3 linked regions of the Caulobacter sp. FWC2 genome follow. The protein of the gene in region 1 interacts with the protein of each later gene in a pairwise test. Links are inferred from orthologs where the notes say so. Each region holds a gene or a part of one and is shown in the gene's direction. Other genes may lie near its edges.

Region 1 (4,405 bases):
CGCCGGGCGGCTCGCGCCACCTGCCGCAGGCGCCGACTGGCGCGCCGGCCAGCTTCCAGCTGATCGCCAACAAGGCCATCGCGCCGGGCGAGGCCGAGCTCGCCGTCAATCCGCGCGCGCGCTCGTCCAAGCTGCGCGCCGCCGTGCGCACGACGGCGCCCGTGTGGGAGGCCGGCGCATGACCAGCGTCGGCCTGTTCGATCGTCGCATCCGGGGCTTCCGCATCGTCGAGGTCGCGGGGATGGGCGTGCTGCTGACCCTGGTGACCAGCGTCTATCTGGCCAAGACCTTCGCGGGTCGCGAGCGCCAGGAGATCAGCCGCATCGAACAGGAGATCGGCGACGAGGGCGTCCGCAAGCGCCTGCTGGAAGCCGAGGTCGCCCACCTGGAGCAGCCGCGTCGCATCGAGCAGCTGGCGCAGATGATGCAGCTGAAGCCGATCGCGCCGGACCACGAAATCTCCGAGGACGCCTTGATCGACGTCGCGCGCCGTCGCGAGCTGCCGCGCGCGCCGATCTCGGCGGCGCCGGTCGCGCCCGAGGCCCTGGCCGCCGATGCGCCGGAAGCCGTGCCCGACGACCTCCCGCCGCCGCCGCAAGCCGAAGGGGCTCAGCGATGAGCCTCTCGAATCTTGGTCCCGGCGGCTTCCAGTCGCCGCTGTGGCGGTGGCTGATCGAGCGGGTCTGGCGGCTGGAGCACGCCTTCGAGCGGTCGCGCGCTGCAGCCAAGCCCGAAGACGACACGCGTATCCGCATCTTCCTGGTCATGGGCTTCTTCAGCCTGTGCTTCGTCGGTGTCGGCCTGGGCGCTGGCTGGGCGGCGCTGTTCTCGGACGCCGGGCGTGGCAACGGCTACGCCCAGGGTGCGGAAGGCGCGCGCGGCGATGTGGTCGACCGCAATGGCAAGCTGCTTGCCGTCGACCTGGCCCACTACGCGCTCTATGTCGACCCGCGCGAGGTCTGGGACGCCCGGGAAGTGCGCCGCGCCCTGGGCAAGGCCCTGCCGCAGGTTCCGGCCAAGCGCCTGGACAAGGCCGTGTTCGGCGATCACCGCGCCTTCGTCCTGGGCGGCCTGACGCCCGACGAAAAGGACGCCATCTTCAATCTGGGCCTGCCCGGCATCTCGTTCGAGGAGCAGGAGCGTCGGATGTACCCCATGGGCCCGACGGCCGCGCACCTCGTCGGCTTCGTCGACAGCGGCGGCAGGGGGCTGGCCGGCGCCGAGCGCGCCCTGGACGATCCGATCCGCAAGGCCGCGAGCGGCGAGGGCGGCCCGACTCAGCTGTCGATCGACGTGCGCGTGCAGGCGGCCCTGGAGGACGAACTGCGCAAGAGCGTCGCCGAGTTCACGCCGAAGGGCGCGGTGGGCCTAGTCACCAATGTCCACACCGGCGAGATCCTGGGTCTGGCCAGCTGGCCCGACTACGACGCCAACAAGGCCGGCGACGCCACCGACGAGCAGAAGCTGAACCGCGCCGCCGCCTCGGTCTACGAGATGGGCTCGACCTTCAAGGCCTTCACGGTGGCGATCGGTCTGGACACCGGGGTGGCAACCCCGTCCTCGACGTTCGACGCGCGCGAGCCCTTCAAGCTGGGCTATCGCACGATCCACGACTATCACGCCGCAAAGGCCATCCTGACCCTGGTCGAGGTGTTCAAGCACTCGTCGAACATCGGCACCGCCATGCTGGCGGAGCGGATCGGCGGCGAACGGCTGAGCCAGTACTTCTCCAATCTGGGCCTGACCAAGCCGGCCAAGGTCGAACTGCCGGAATCGGCGCGTCCCCTGACCCCGCGCAAATGGGACATGGATGCGGTGGCCTCCACCTCGTTCGGCCACGGCATGAACGTCAGCCCCCTGGCCCTGGCCCAGGCGATGAACACCCTGGTGAACGGCGGGGTCTTCCGGCCCCTGACCATCCGCAAGCTGCCTGACGGCGTGCGCCCCGAAGGCCGCCGCGTGATCTCGGAAAGCACCTCGGCCGAAATGCTGAAGATCATGCGGGCCAACGTCATCCCGGGCGAGGGCGGCAGCGGCGGCAAGGCCGACGTGCCGGGCCTGTCCGTCGGCGGCAAGACCGGCACCGGCGAGAAGTACGACCCCTCGATCCGCGGCTACAACCACCAGCGCCAGGTCTCGTCGTTCGCGGCGGTGTTCCCGACCGATGGCCCGCTGGAAGCGGACCGCTACTTCGTGCTGATCCTGATGGACGAGCCGCACGGCACCGCCAAGTCGTTCGGCTTTTCGACCGGCGGCTGGGTCGGGGCGCCGCCCGCTGGCAAGGTGATCGAGCGCATCGCGCCGTTCCTGGGCGTGAAACGCAAGACCGAGCTGGTAACTATCGCCAGTCAACCCAAGAGCGCCGTACCGGGGGCAGGGCTATGACAAGACATCTGTCGGAACTGTTCAACCGCCCCTTCGCCAACGATCCGGTGATCGCCGGCGTCACCGCCGACAGCCGCAAGGTCACGGCCGGCTGGCTGTTCGCCGCCCTGCCAGGAACCAAGGTCGACGGCCGCGACTTCGCGCCGGGCGCGGTGTCCAAGGGCGCCGCGGCGATCCTGGCGCCCGAGGGCGGGCTGGAGGGCCTGGGCGTTCCGGTGGTCCGCTCCGAGGACGCGCGCCGCGCCTACGCCCTGGCCTCGTCCGCCTTCTGGGCCAAGCAACCGGCCATGTGCGTGGCCGTCACCGGCACCAACGGCAAGACCTCGGTCGCCGGCTTCTGCCGCCAGATCTTCGCCAAGCTGGGCCACAAGGCCGCCAGCATGGGCACCCTGGGCGTGGTGGTGAGCGAAGCTGGCCAACCGGATCAGCAACTGACCCCGCCGGGCCTGACCACGCCGGACGCCGGCGACGTCGCCGAAATGGTCGCGCGCCTGGCCGAGATGGGCGTCACCCACCTGGCCCTGGAGGCCAGCTCGCACGGCGTCGACCAGCGCCGCGTCGACGGCGTCAAGCTGCGCGCCGCCGGCTTCACCAACTTTACCCAGGACCACCTCGACTATCACGGCTCGATGGAGGCCTATCGCGCCGCCAAGCTGCGCCTGTTCGACACGCTGACCCCCGGCGGGGCCATGGCGGTGCTGAACGCCGACAGCGAGGCCTTCCCGAACTTCGCCGCCGCCGCCATCACCTCGGGCCAGAGCGTGTTCTCGGTGGGCGAGGACGGCCAGGGCCTGCGCCTGATCTCGCGCACCCCGACCCCGGCCGGTCAGGACCTGGTCATCGAGGCCGACGACGTCGTCCACCACATCAAGCTGCCGCTGGCCGGCGCCTTCCAGGCTTCGAACGTGCTGGTCGCGGCCGGCCTGTGCGTCGCCGCGGGCGAGGACGTCGCCAAGGTGCTGAAGGCGCTGGAGAGCCTGGAAGGCGCCGCCGGGCGCCTGCAGCGCGTCGGTCGCGGCCCCAAGGGTGGCGAGGCCTATGTCGACTACGCCCACACGCCGGACGGTCTGCAGACCGTGCTCGAAGCTCTCCGTCCGCACACGCGCGGCAAGCTGATCGCCGTGTTCGGGGCCGGCGGCGATCGCGATCGCGGCAAGCGTCCGCTGATGGGCGCGATCGGCGCCACGCTGGCCGACATCGCCATCGTCACCGACGACAATCCGCGCTCGGAAGACCCGGCCTCGATCCGCGCCGCCATCCTGGAAGCCGCACCGGGCGCCCGCGAGATCGGCGACCGCCGCGCCGCAATCCGCGCCGCCGTCGACCTGATGGGCGATGGCGACGTGCTGGTCATCGCCGGCAAGGGCCACGAGCAGGGCCAGATCGTCGCCGGCGTCGTCCACCCGTTCGACGACGTGGCCGAAGCCCTGGAAGCGCTGGAGGGCGTGGATGCCTGAAGCACTTTGGACCGCTGACGAGATCGCCAAAGCCGTCGGCGGCAAGGTCGTCGGCGACTTCGCCGTGACCGGCGTTTCGATCGACACCCGAACCGTTGAGGCTGGCGACCTGTTCGTGCCGCTGGTCGGCGTGCGCGACGGTCATGACTTCGTCCCGCAAGCGGTCGCCAATGGCGCGACCGGCGTCTTGGCCGCCAAGGCGGTCGACGCTCCGGCGGTGATGGTCGAGGACACCTTCAAGGCGCTGGAACGCTTGGGCGTCGCCGCTCGTGAGCGCGCGCCGCAATGCAAGCGCGGGGCGGTGACCGGATCGGTCGGCAAGACCAGCGTCACCCGCGCCGTCGAGGCCGGCCTGCGCCTGGCGGGCAAGGCCCACGCCTCGGTGAAGAGCTACAACAATCACATCGGCGTGCCGCTGACCCTGGCCCGGATGCCGCGCGACACCGAGCGCGCCGTGTTCGAGATCGGCATGAACCACGCCGACGAGATCACGCCGCTGTCGGGCTTCGTCCAGCCGCACGCGGTGGCGATCACCACTGTGGGTCCGGTCCACCTGGAGAACT
Region 2 (4,399 bases), 980 kb from region 1 along the record:
TCATCCATCGAGACATTGCTGTCCAGCCGCTCGGCCGCAACGCCAGCCTGGCGCAGGCCCTGGACCTGGTCGGCCATCAGGGCGATCAGCGGCGAGATCACCAGGCCCAGGCCTGGCCGGATCAGCGAGGGGATCTGGTAGCACAGGCTCTTGCCGCCGCCGGTCGGCAGCACGGCCATGGCGCTGCGCCCGGCCAGGATCTCGTTGATCACGCCCGCCTGCATGCCTCGGAAATCGGCATGGCCGAAGGTGCGCCGCAGGACGTCGCGGGCGTGGTCGAGTTCTGGGGATTCGGGAGGAACGTACACGGGCGTTGTTATGGCGATCCGTCGCCCCCGCGCCAAGGCGGGATCGAAGTCACGGTGGTTTCTGGATCCGCCCGAAATCGGCCCCGTTCATATCTCGTCAATCTTGTCGCGCGTTCTGTGGCCTTCGGTTAAACGGAACGCGCGCCCCACCGGTACGTCTGAGGGGGCGCGATGAGACCTCTGCGCGCTTAGGAACGAAACGACCATGGCGAATGGACCCTTCGGCGGGAACAGGCCGGCGAAGCCGCAACGCACCCCGCTCCAGGCCCTCGTCTACTGGGGCACGGTCCTGGGCGTCTGGGGCCTGATCTTCGTCGTCGCCTTCTTCGCGGTGTTCGCCAGCGACCTGCCGGACACATCCAAGCTCTACGACGTCAAGCGCCAGCCCTCGATCAACTATCTGGACCGCTCGGGCGCCCTGCTGGCCGTGCGCGGCAGCCAGTACGCGCCGCCGGTCGATATCGACGCCCTGCCGGAATACGTGCCGGCCGCCTTCGTGGCGATCGAGGACCGCCAGTTCTACCACCACTTCGGCTTCAACCCCTGGGGCATCATGCGGTCGCTGGCGTGGAACGCCACGCACGACGGCCCCCAGCGCGGCGGCTCGACCATCACCCAGCAGCTGGCCCGCAACCTGTTCCTGAGCCCGGCCCAGAACTATCGCCGCAAGGCCCAGGAGCTGATCCTGGCCGTCTGGCTGGAGATGAAGTTCAGCAAGAAGCAGATCCTGGCCCTCTACATGAACCGGGTCTATTTCGGCGCCGGCGCCTACGGCATCGAGGCCGCCTCCCAGCGCTACTTCAACAAGCCCGCCAAGGACCTGACCATCGGCGAGTCCGCCCTGCTGGCCGGCATGATGAAGGGCCCCGCCCGCTATTCGCCCGTCTCGGCCAAGGAACGCGCCGCCCGCCGCGCCACGATCGTCCTGGACGAGATGGTGCGCATCAAGGCCATCACGGCCGAGCAGCGCGACGAGGCCTTCAAGACCCCGGTGCAGGTCTCGGCCACCCTGGCCAACCAGCGCGCCCAGTACTTCACCGACTATATCGACGCCCAGGTCCGCTCGCTGGTCGGCGAGCCGACCGAGGACCTCGTCGTCGAGACCACGCTGGACCTGCCGATCCAGGTCTCGGCCGAGCGCGCCGTGAAGCTGGGCGTCGACGGCCACGAGGGTCAGGGCGTGCAGCAGGCGGCGCTGGTCGCCATGGACGGCGAAGGCCGCATCCGCGCCTATGTCGGCGGCGCCGACTATGCCGAGACCCAGTTCGACCGCGCCACCACCGCCCGCCGCCAGGCCGGCTCGGCCTTCAAGCCGTTCGTCTATCTGACCGCCATGGAGCAGGGCCGCACGCCCGCCGTGATGGTCGTCGACGAGCCGGTCAAGATCGGCAATTGGGAGCCGAAGAACTACACCAACAAGTATCTGGGTCCGATCACCCTGCAGACGGCCCTGGCCCAGTCGATCAACACGGTGGCCGCGCGGCTGGCCAACGAGGTCGGCACCAGCAACGTCGCCGCCACCGCCCGCCGCCTGGGCATCACCAGCAAGATCCAGCTGGACCCGTCGATGGCCCTGGGCGCGGTCGAGGTCTCGCCGATGGAGATGGCCCAGGCCTACGCCCCGTTCTCGAACGGCGGCTTCCTGGCCAAGGGCTACGGCATCGAGCGGATCCGCACCGCCAGCGGCAAGGTGCTGTACGACCACAGCGTCGACCGCCAGGCCCGCTCGGCCGTGATCGGCTCGCCGGCCCTGCAGTACATGAACCAGATGATGCGCCAGGTCGTCGCCTCGGGCACCGGTACGCGCGCCAAGGTCGTCGGCTACGACATCGCCGGCAAGACCGGCACGACCAGCGACTACAAGGACGCCTGGTTCGTCGGCTACACCGGCGGCTTCGTCACCGCCGTCTGGACCGGCAAGGATGACGCCACCCCGATGAAGCGGGTGACCGGCGGCGGCGCTCCGGCCGAGATCTGGCGCACCTTCATGGCCGCCGCCCTGCCCCGCCTGAAGTCCACCCCGATCCCGGGCGGCGTCGTCGAGCCGCCGCCGATCGAGAACACCGACCCGATCGGGGATTTGATGAACGCCCCGCCCGCTCCGGAAGGTCCGGCGGCCGAAACCCCGGCCGGGGCCGCGCCGCCGGCGGATCAGCTGCCTTACTAGGGGCTTGGGGCTAGGCCCCGACCGCGTGAAGCTCCGCCGCGTGGGCTCGCAGCCACGCGCGGTGGGGCGCGGGATCGCCGGCCAGTTGCTCGCACAGCGCCCAGAAACGCGGCCCGTGGTTGGCCTCGATCAGGTGGGCGCACTCGTGGGCGGCGACATAGTCGGCCACCACCGCCGGAGCCAGGATCAGACGCCAGCTGTAGCGGATCGCCGCCGGGGCGCGAGACGTGGCCGGACGGCAGGAGCCCCAGCGGGCCTTCGGATCGGCCACGGCCACTGACGGCATCGGCCGGCCCAGCGCGGCAGCGTGGACAGCGGTGCGTTCGGTCAGCACGGCCAGCGCCTCGCGCTTGGCCAGGCGGATGATCTTCAGCCCCCAGTTGGCGTCGTCGGGCGCGACGATGCGATCCCCGTCGATCTTCGCCCGACCAGGGCCGACCTCCAGCCGATAGGCCTGACCGTTGAGGCGCAGGACGCCGCCGGGCGCCAGGTTCATCCGCTCGGGCAAGGCCGCCAACTGCTTGGCGATCCAGCCGGACTTTTCCTGGGCGAAGGCCACGGCCTCGTTCAGGCGCTTGAGATTGGGAGCCAGGGCGACGATCTCGGACTTGGCGCGGTCGACGCGCAGCGAGATCCGCCGCGCCCGGCCGTCCACCCGCAGGCGAACCGGCCAGCCGCCGATCTCCAGTCGATCACCGTCGGAAAAACGTTGGGCCTTGAGCGCGAACATCCGCCCTTAGATCGCGTGACCAGGGCCGCGCCGCAAGATGGACGTGGCGTTACGCCTCTTCCTCGAAGTGCGGGTCGCACTTGCGGATGAACTTGCGAACGCGCGGATAGATCTCCTCGCGGAAGCGGCGGCCGTTGAACACGCCGTAGTGGCCGACGTTCGGCTGGACGTAGTCCAGCTTCAGGTCGGCGGGAATGTTCGAGCACAGGCCGTGGGCGGCCTGGGTCTGGCCGATGCCGGAGATGTCGTCGTTCTCGCCCTCGACCGTCATCAGGCCGATGTCGGTGATCGATTCGGGCTTCACCCGCGTCCCGCGATGCATCAGCTCGCCCTTGGGCAGCAGGTGCTGCTGGAAGACGATGTCGATGGTCTGGAGATAGAACTCCTCGGTCAGGTCCAGGACGGACAGATATTCGTCGTAGAATTCCAGGTGCTTGTCGGCGCTGTCGCCGTCGCCCTTCACCAGGTCCTGGAAGTAGCGGCGGTGGGCCTCCTGGTGGCGCTCGGCGTTCATGCTCATGAAGCTGGCCAGCTGGACGAAGCCCGGATAGACGCGCCGGCCCGCGCCCGGATAGGGCGGCGGCACGGTGTAGATCATGTTCGACTGGAACCAGGTGAACGGCTTGTCCTCGGCCAGCTGGTTGGTCACGGTCGGCGACAGGCGCGCGTCGATCGGCGAGCCCATGAAGGTCATGCTGGCCGGACGCGAGGGGTGGTTCTGCTCGGCCATCAGGGCGGCGGCGGCCAGGACGGGCGGACCCGGCTGGCAGACGGCCACGACATTGGGGCGCGGCCCCAGCACGGCCAGCATCTGGATGATGTGGTCGATATAGTCGTGGAAGTCGAAGCGGCCTTCCAGCACCGACACGTTGCGGGCGTTGACCCAGTCGACGATGAACACCGCGTGGTCGGGCAGGAACGCCTCGACCGTGCCGCGCAACAGGGTGGCGTAGTGACCTGACAGGGGCGCGACGATCAGCACGGCGGGATCGAGGCTGAACTTGCCGGCCCGGCGCATGTCGGCCATGTCGCGGTCGAACTGGATCACGCGCGCCCAGGGGCTTTGCCAGACCACGGTCTCACGGACGCGGACGTCGACCTGACCGACCTTGATCGAGTCTATACCCCACTTCGGCTTGCCGTAGCGGCGCGTGATGTTGGCGAACAGGTCCGCCCCGGCGTGCATGCGCCGGC
Region 3 (4,246 bases), 3.6 Mb from region 1 along the record:
CCGACGACGCATCGCAATGGCAACCCCCTTTTCGACTCTTTTTGACCGAACGCCGTTCGAACGTGCAGCTTGCGGCCCTCGGCTTCGCCTGAGGCGCGAATTGCGCCTCGGCGGCGGGCTTTCTGAAAGAGTCTGGTCGTCGCGGGGCCGGCGCCTTATCTGGCGCGCATGATCTTTTCTTTTGACGCCTTCGTCACCGAAGCCCTGTTCGACCGCTCGGGCCGCGCCATGTTCGCCCTGGGCGACGGAACCGTCCGCCTCCAGACCGAGGAGGGATTCGTCACGGTCGAGGCCCATGGCGGCGCGATGGGCGGCGCCGTCCTGGCCGCGGCCGTCCACCCCAGCGGCGTCGGCATCGTCACCGGCGGCGACGACGGCAAGGTGGTCTGGAGCCGAATCGAGGGCGGTCCAAAGGGAACGGGGGAGGTCATCGCCACCCTGATCGCCGAGGTGAAGAACCGGTGGATCGAGCACGTGGCGACCAGCGCCGCCTCGGGCCTGATCGCCTTCACGGCCGGCAAGGAGGTCCACGTCCGCGACGCCGCCGACCCGGCCTTCGCCCGGACTTTCACGCACGAGAAGACGGTGTCGGGCCTGGCCTTCGAGCCCAAGGGCCGCCGTCTGGCCAGCGCCACCTATGGCGGGGCCCAGCTGTGGTACGCCCGCATCGCCGACCAGAAGCCGACCATCCTCAAGTGGGCCGGCAGCCACATCGCCGTGGAATTCAGCCCGGACGGCAAGTTCCTGATCTCGTCGATGCAGGAGAACCAGCTGCACGGCTGGCGGCTGTCGGACAGCAAGGACATGCGCATGGGCGGCTATCCGTCCAAGATCAAGAGCGTGGCCTTCTTCGACAAGGGTAACCTGCTGGCCACGGCCGGCGCCTCGGGCGCGGTCATCTGGCCGTTCGCCGGCGCCAGCGGCCCCATGGGCAAGGAAGCCGCCGAGATCGGCTTCTCCCGTGATTCGATGGTCGTGCGGGTGGCGGGCATTGACGCCCAGCCGGTCTGCCTGGCCGCCCAGGACAACGGAAAGATCTGGGCCGCCCACATGCGCAACGGCCGCATCGAAACCCTGAAGGCCGAGAAGGGCGCGCCGATCAGCGCCCTCTCGACCAGCGCCGACGGCCGCTTCTTCGCCTGGGGCGACGAGAGCGGCGAGGCGGGCGTTCTGGAGATCCCGGACCTGAGCGGGCCGCGCCAGTTCGGGGGGTAAAGTTCGCGGGGTAGAGTTCGCGGGCCTAGAACCCCTTCAGCTCGCCCCACTCCTCGAATGGGGCGCGTCGCGAGCGGAAGTTGTTCACCGGCGCGGCTTCGTCGCGATAGCCCAGGGCCATGCCCGAGAACAGCATGCAGCCCTCGGGCAGGCCAACGTGGTCGTCGACGATCTTGTTGTAGTGCGACCAGAACTCCTGCGGGCAGGTGTCCAGGCCCCGCTCGACCGCCAGCAGCATGAAGGTCTGCATCAGCATGCCGACGTCGCTCCACTGCGGCGGGCCGCAGCGGCGGTCGATCGAGAAGAACAGCTGCACCGGCGCCCCGAAGCCCTGCCCGTTGGTCGAGAACCACTGCAGGCGCTGCAGCTTGTCCTCGCGCGGGATGCCCAGCGCGCCATACATGTCCTCGCCGACCTGGAAGCGTCGCGTCCGCAGCGGCTCCCACAGATTGGCCGGATAGACGTCGTACTCGGTGGGGTCGGGCGCGGCCACGCGGGCCAGCATGGTCGTCTTCAGCTTTTCCAGCGGCTCGCCGGCCACCGCCTGGACGCGCCAGGGCTGGAGGTTGCCGCCGGACGGCGCGCGGGCGGCGGCTTCCAGCAGCTCGCGGACCACGGCGCCCTCGACCGGATCAGGCTTGAAGGCGCGCACCGACATGCGGCGGTTGACGGCGTCGATCACGTCCATCGAAGGCTCCCTTAAACCGGTGTATCTATGCCGCGCGACAGCGGCGATGCGTCTGGTTAGCATCCGTCCGCAAGGTCAAGACAAGTAGACTTCTCAGTGACGCTTCTTGGGGGATTTCGTGCGGCGGCTGTTGCGGAATATCGCGCTGGCTCTGTTCATCGTGCTGGTGGCCGGGCCGGTGGTGACGGTGATTCTCTATCGCTTCATCCCGCCGCCGGTGACGCCGCTGATGGTCATCCGCGCCGTCGAGGGGCGGGGGCTGGATCATCGCTGGAGGCCGATCGACAAGGTCGCGCCGGCGCTGCCGCGCGCGCTGATCGCTGCCGAGGACGCCCGGTTCTGCGAGCACCACGGCTTCGACTTCAACGCCCTGCAGAAGGCCTATGCCAATAACGAGGCCGGCAAGAAGATCCGCGGCGGCTCGACCATCAGCCAGCAGACGGCCAAGAACGTCTTCCTGTGGCCGGGGCGCTCCTACGTCCGCAAGGGCCTGGAGGCCTGGTTCACGGTGCTGATCGAGCTGCTGTGGGGCAAGGAGCGGATCATGGAGGTCTATCTGAACTCCATCGAGTTCGGCTCGGGCATCTACGGCGCCCAGGCCGCCTCGCAGCGCTATTTCGGCGTCGACGCCGACAAGCTGACCCAGGCCCAGGCCTCGCGCTTGGCGGCCATCCTGCCCAGCCCGTTGAAGTGGCGGGTGATCAAGCCGGGCAAGTACGTGGCCAAGCGGACCCAGAAGATCGGCAAGGCCTCGGGCGCGGTGCGCCGCGACGGCCTGGCGGGGTGCGTGATCGACTAGAACAGACAAGGACGGGGAGAACGCCATGGGAATCGCACCGGGGCCGACATTAGAGACGCAGCGTCTGATCCTGCGGCCCACCGCCGATACGGATCTCGATGGATGGGCGGAGATGATGGCCGACCCGGTCGCCGCGCGTTTCATCGGCGGCGTGCAGGCGCGTTCCGAGGCGTGGCGGGGCCTGGCGTCCGTGGCGGGCTCCTGGGCGCTGAACGGCTTTGGCATGTTCTCGGTGGTCGAGAAGGCGACGGGCGCCTGGGTCGGCCGCATTGGCCCGTGGGTTCCTGAAGGCTGGCCGGGAACCGAAGTCGGCTGGGGACTCCATCCGTCGGCCTGGGGCAAGGGCTACGCGATCGAGGCCGCCGAGGCGTCGATGGACTGGGCCTTCGAGTCCCTGGGCTGGACCGACATCATTCACCTGATCGACCCGGCGAACACCCCGTCCCAGAAGGTGGCCGAGCGACTGGGTTCGATCAACCGTGGTCCGAGCAACCTGCCCGCGCCCTACGAGACCTCGAAGGTGGAGGCCTGGGGACAGACGGCGGCAGAGTGGCGCGCGCGGCGGGCCCTCTAGTCGACGGCCAGGATCACATCGGACGCCGCTATCCGCGCCTCGACCTTCGCGCCGACGGGCGTTGACCAGGCGGCGTCGCTTGGCCGCAAGGTGGCGGTGAGGGACTTTCCCGCCGACAGATCGATCATGATTTCCGCCGAGGTTTCGGTGTCGTCGCGATCGACGATCTCGCCGGAGAGCCGATTTTCGCCGTCGCCTTCCGCGATCCGCACGAAGCTGGACTTGATCAGGGCGATCGCCGCCCGACCCGGCGCGAGGCCCAGGTCCTCGACGCTGCGTTGGGTGATCGAGGCGCGAAGGGAGAGGTCGCCGCCCAACGCCAGGATTACCGTCGCCGTGACGCCGTCGCCCTGGATCTCGGAGACCACCCCACGCAGGGCGTTGCGGGCGCTGGTGCGAAGGCCAAGGCTCCAGAGCATTTCCGCGTCGCCCGACAGGTCGGCCTCCAGCCGCGTCAAGGCCGCGCCGACCTCGCGCTCGGCGGCGCGGAAGGCGCGGATCACCGCCTGGCCGCGCGCCGTGACCTCGGCCGCGCCGCCGCTGCGGCCGCCCGGCGCGGCGCTGACCAGAGGCGAGTCGAACAGGTTGTTCAGCGCCTGCACCCCGTCCCAGGCGCCCTTGTACGAGAGCCCGACCTGCTTGGCTGCGGCGCTGATCGAGCCCAGCCGCGCGACGGCTTCGAGAAGGGCGATGCGCTCCAGCCCCACGCGGGCCAGGCCGCCGCGCTTGAGGATCAGGGAGGCGGTGAAGGCGGTGTCGTCGCTCACTGGCCTGTTCTCGATTTCATCGTTATGTAGTTGATCTGCATAACCCTAGCGCCGCCCCAGGAATACCAGATGATCGCCCGTCGTCCGATGCTGATCGCCGCCCTTTCGGGGGCGCTTTCGCTGGTCCTGGGCGGCGCCGCCCTGGCGGGTGAGACCAAGGTGGCCGTGGCGGCCAACTTCACTGAGGCCGCCCGAGAGATCGC

What was found.
Region 2: the proteins of CSW62_RS05845 (region 1) and CSW62_RS01200 interact in binary tests that used the Escherichia coli proteins (3 or more experiments, as listed by UniProt). The link is inferred for Caulobacter sp. FWC2 from one-to-one orthologs.
Region 3: the proteins of CSW62_RS05845 (region 1) and mtgA interact in binary tests that used the Escherichia coli proteins (3 or more experiments, as listed by UniProt). The link is inferred for Caulobacter sp. FWC2 from one-to-one orthologs.

What each region holds. Positions count from the first base shown.
Region 1 is NZ_PEBF01000001.1:1,210,610-1,215,014, forward strand. What follows is about bases 1-3,000. They hold CSW62_RS05845 (penicillin-binding protein 2), read left to right. Parts: upstream 1-615; coding sequence 616-2,385; downstream 2,386-3,000. Other genes in these bases: rsmH (16S rRNA (cytosine(1402)-N(4))-methyltransferase RsmH), read left to right, coding at 1-182; CSW62_RS05840 (cell division protein), read left to right, coding at 179-619; CSW62_RS05850 (UDP-N-acetylmuramoyl-L-alanyl-D-glutamate--2,6-diaminopimelate ligase), read left to right, coding at 2,382-3,000. Also shown: more of CSW62_RS05850, read left to right, coding at 3,001-3,842; murF (UDP-N-acetylmuramoyl-tripeptide--D-alanyl-D-alanine ligase), read left to right, coding at 3,835-4,405. UniProt on the Escherichia coli protein: Essential cell division protein that catalyzes cross-linking of the peptidoglycan cell wall at the division septum. Required for localization of FtsN.
Region 2 is NZ_PEBF01000001.1:233,956-238,354, reverse strand. Bases 1-2,994 are described here. They hold CSW62_RS01200 (transglycosylase domain-containing protein), read left to right. Parts: upstream 1-513; coding sequence 514-2,475; downstream 2,476-2,994. Other genes in these bases: CSW62_RS01195 (M48 family metallopeptidase), read right to left, coding at 2,486-2,994; recQ (DNA helicase RecQ), read right to left, coding at 1-308. Also shown: more of CSW62_RS01195, read right to left, coding at 2,995-3,205; CSW62_RS01190 (polyhydroxyalkanoate depolymerase), read right to left, coding at 3,255-4,399. UniProt on the Escherichia coli protein: Cell wall formation. Synthesis of cross-linked peptidoglycan from the lipid intermediates.
Region 3 is NZ_PEBF01000001.1:4,784,255-4,788,500, reverse strand. What follows is about bases 1,015-3,855. They hold mtgA (monofunctional biosynthetic peptidoglycan transglycosylase), read left to right. Parts: upstream 1,015-2,009; coding sequence 2,010-2,702; downstream 2,703-3,855. Other genes in these bases: CSW62_RS22545 (TOBE domain-containing protein), read right to left, coding at 3,273-3,855; CSW62_RS22550 (GNAT family N-acetyltransferase), read left to right, coding at 2,728-3,276; CSW62_RS22560 (nitroreductase), read right to left, coding at 1,241-1,903; CSW62_RS22565 (WD40 repeat domain-containing protein), read left to right, coding at 1,015-1,215. In the rest of the region: more of CSW62_RS22565, read left to right, coding at 169-1,014; more of CSW62_RS22545, read right to left, coding at 3,856-4,043; modA (molybdate ABC transporter substrate-binding protein), read left to right, coding at 4,113-4,246. UniProt on the Escherichia coli protein: Peptidoglycan polymerase that catalyzes glycan chain elongation from lipid-linked precursors. May play a role in peptidoglycan assembly during cell division in collaboration with other cell division proteins.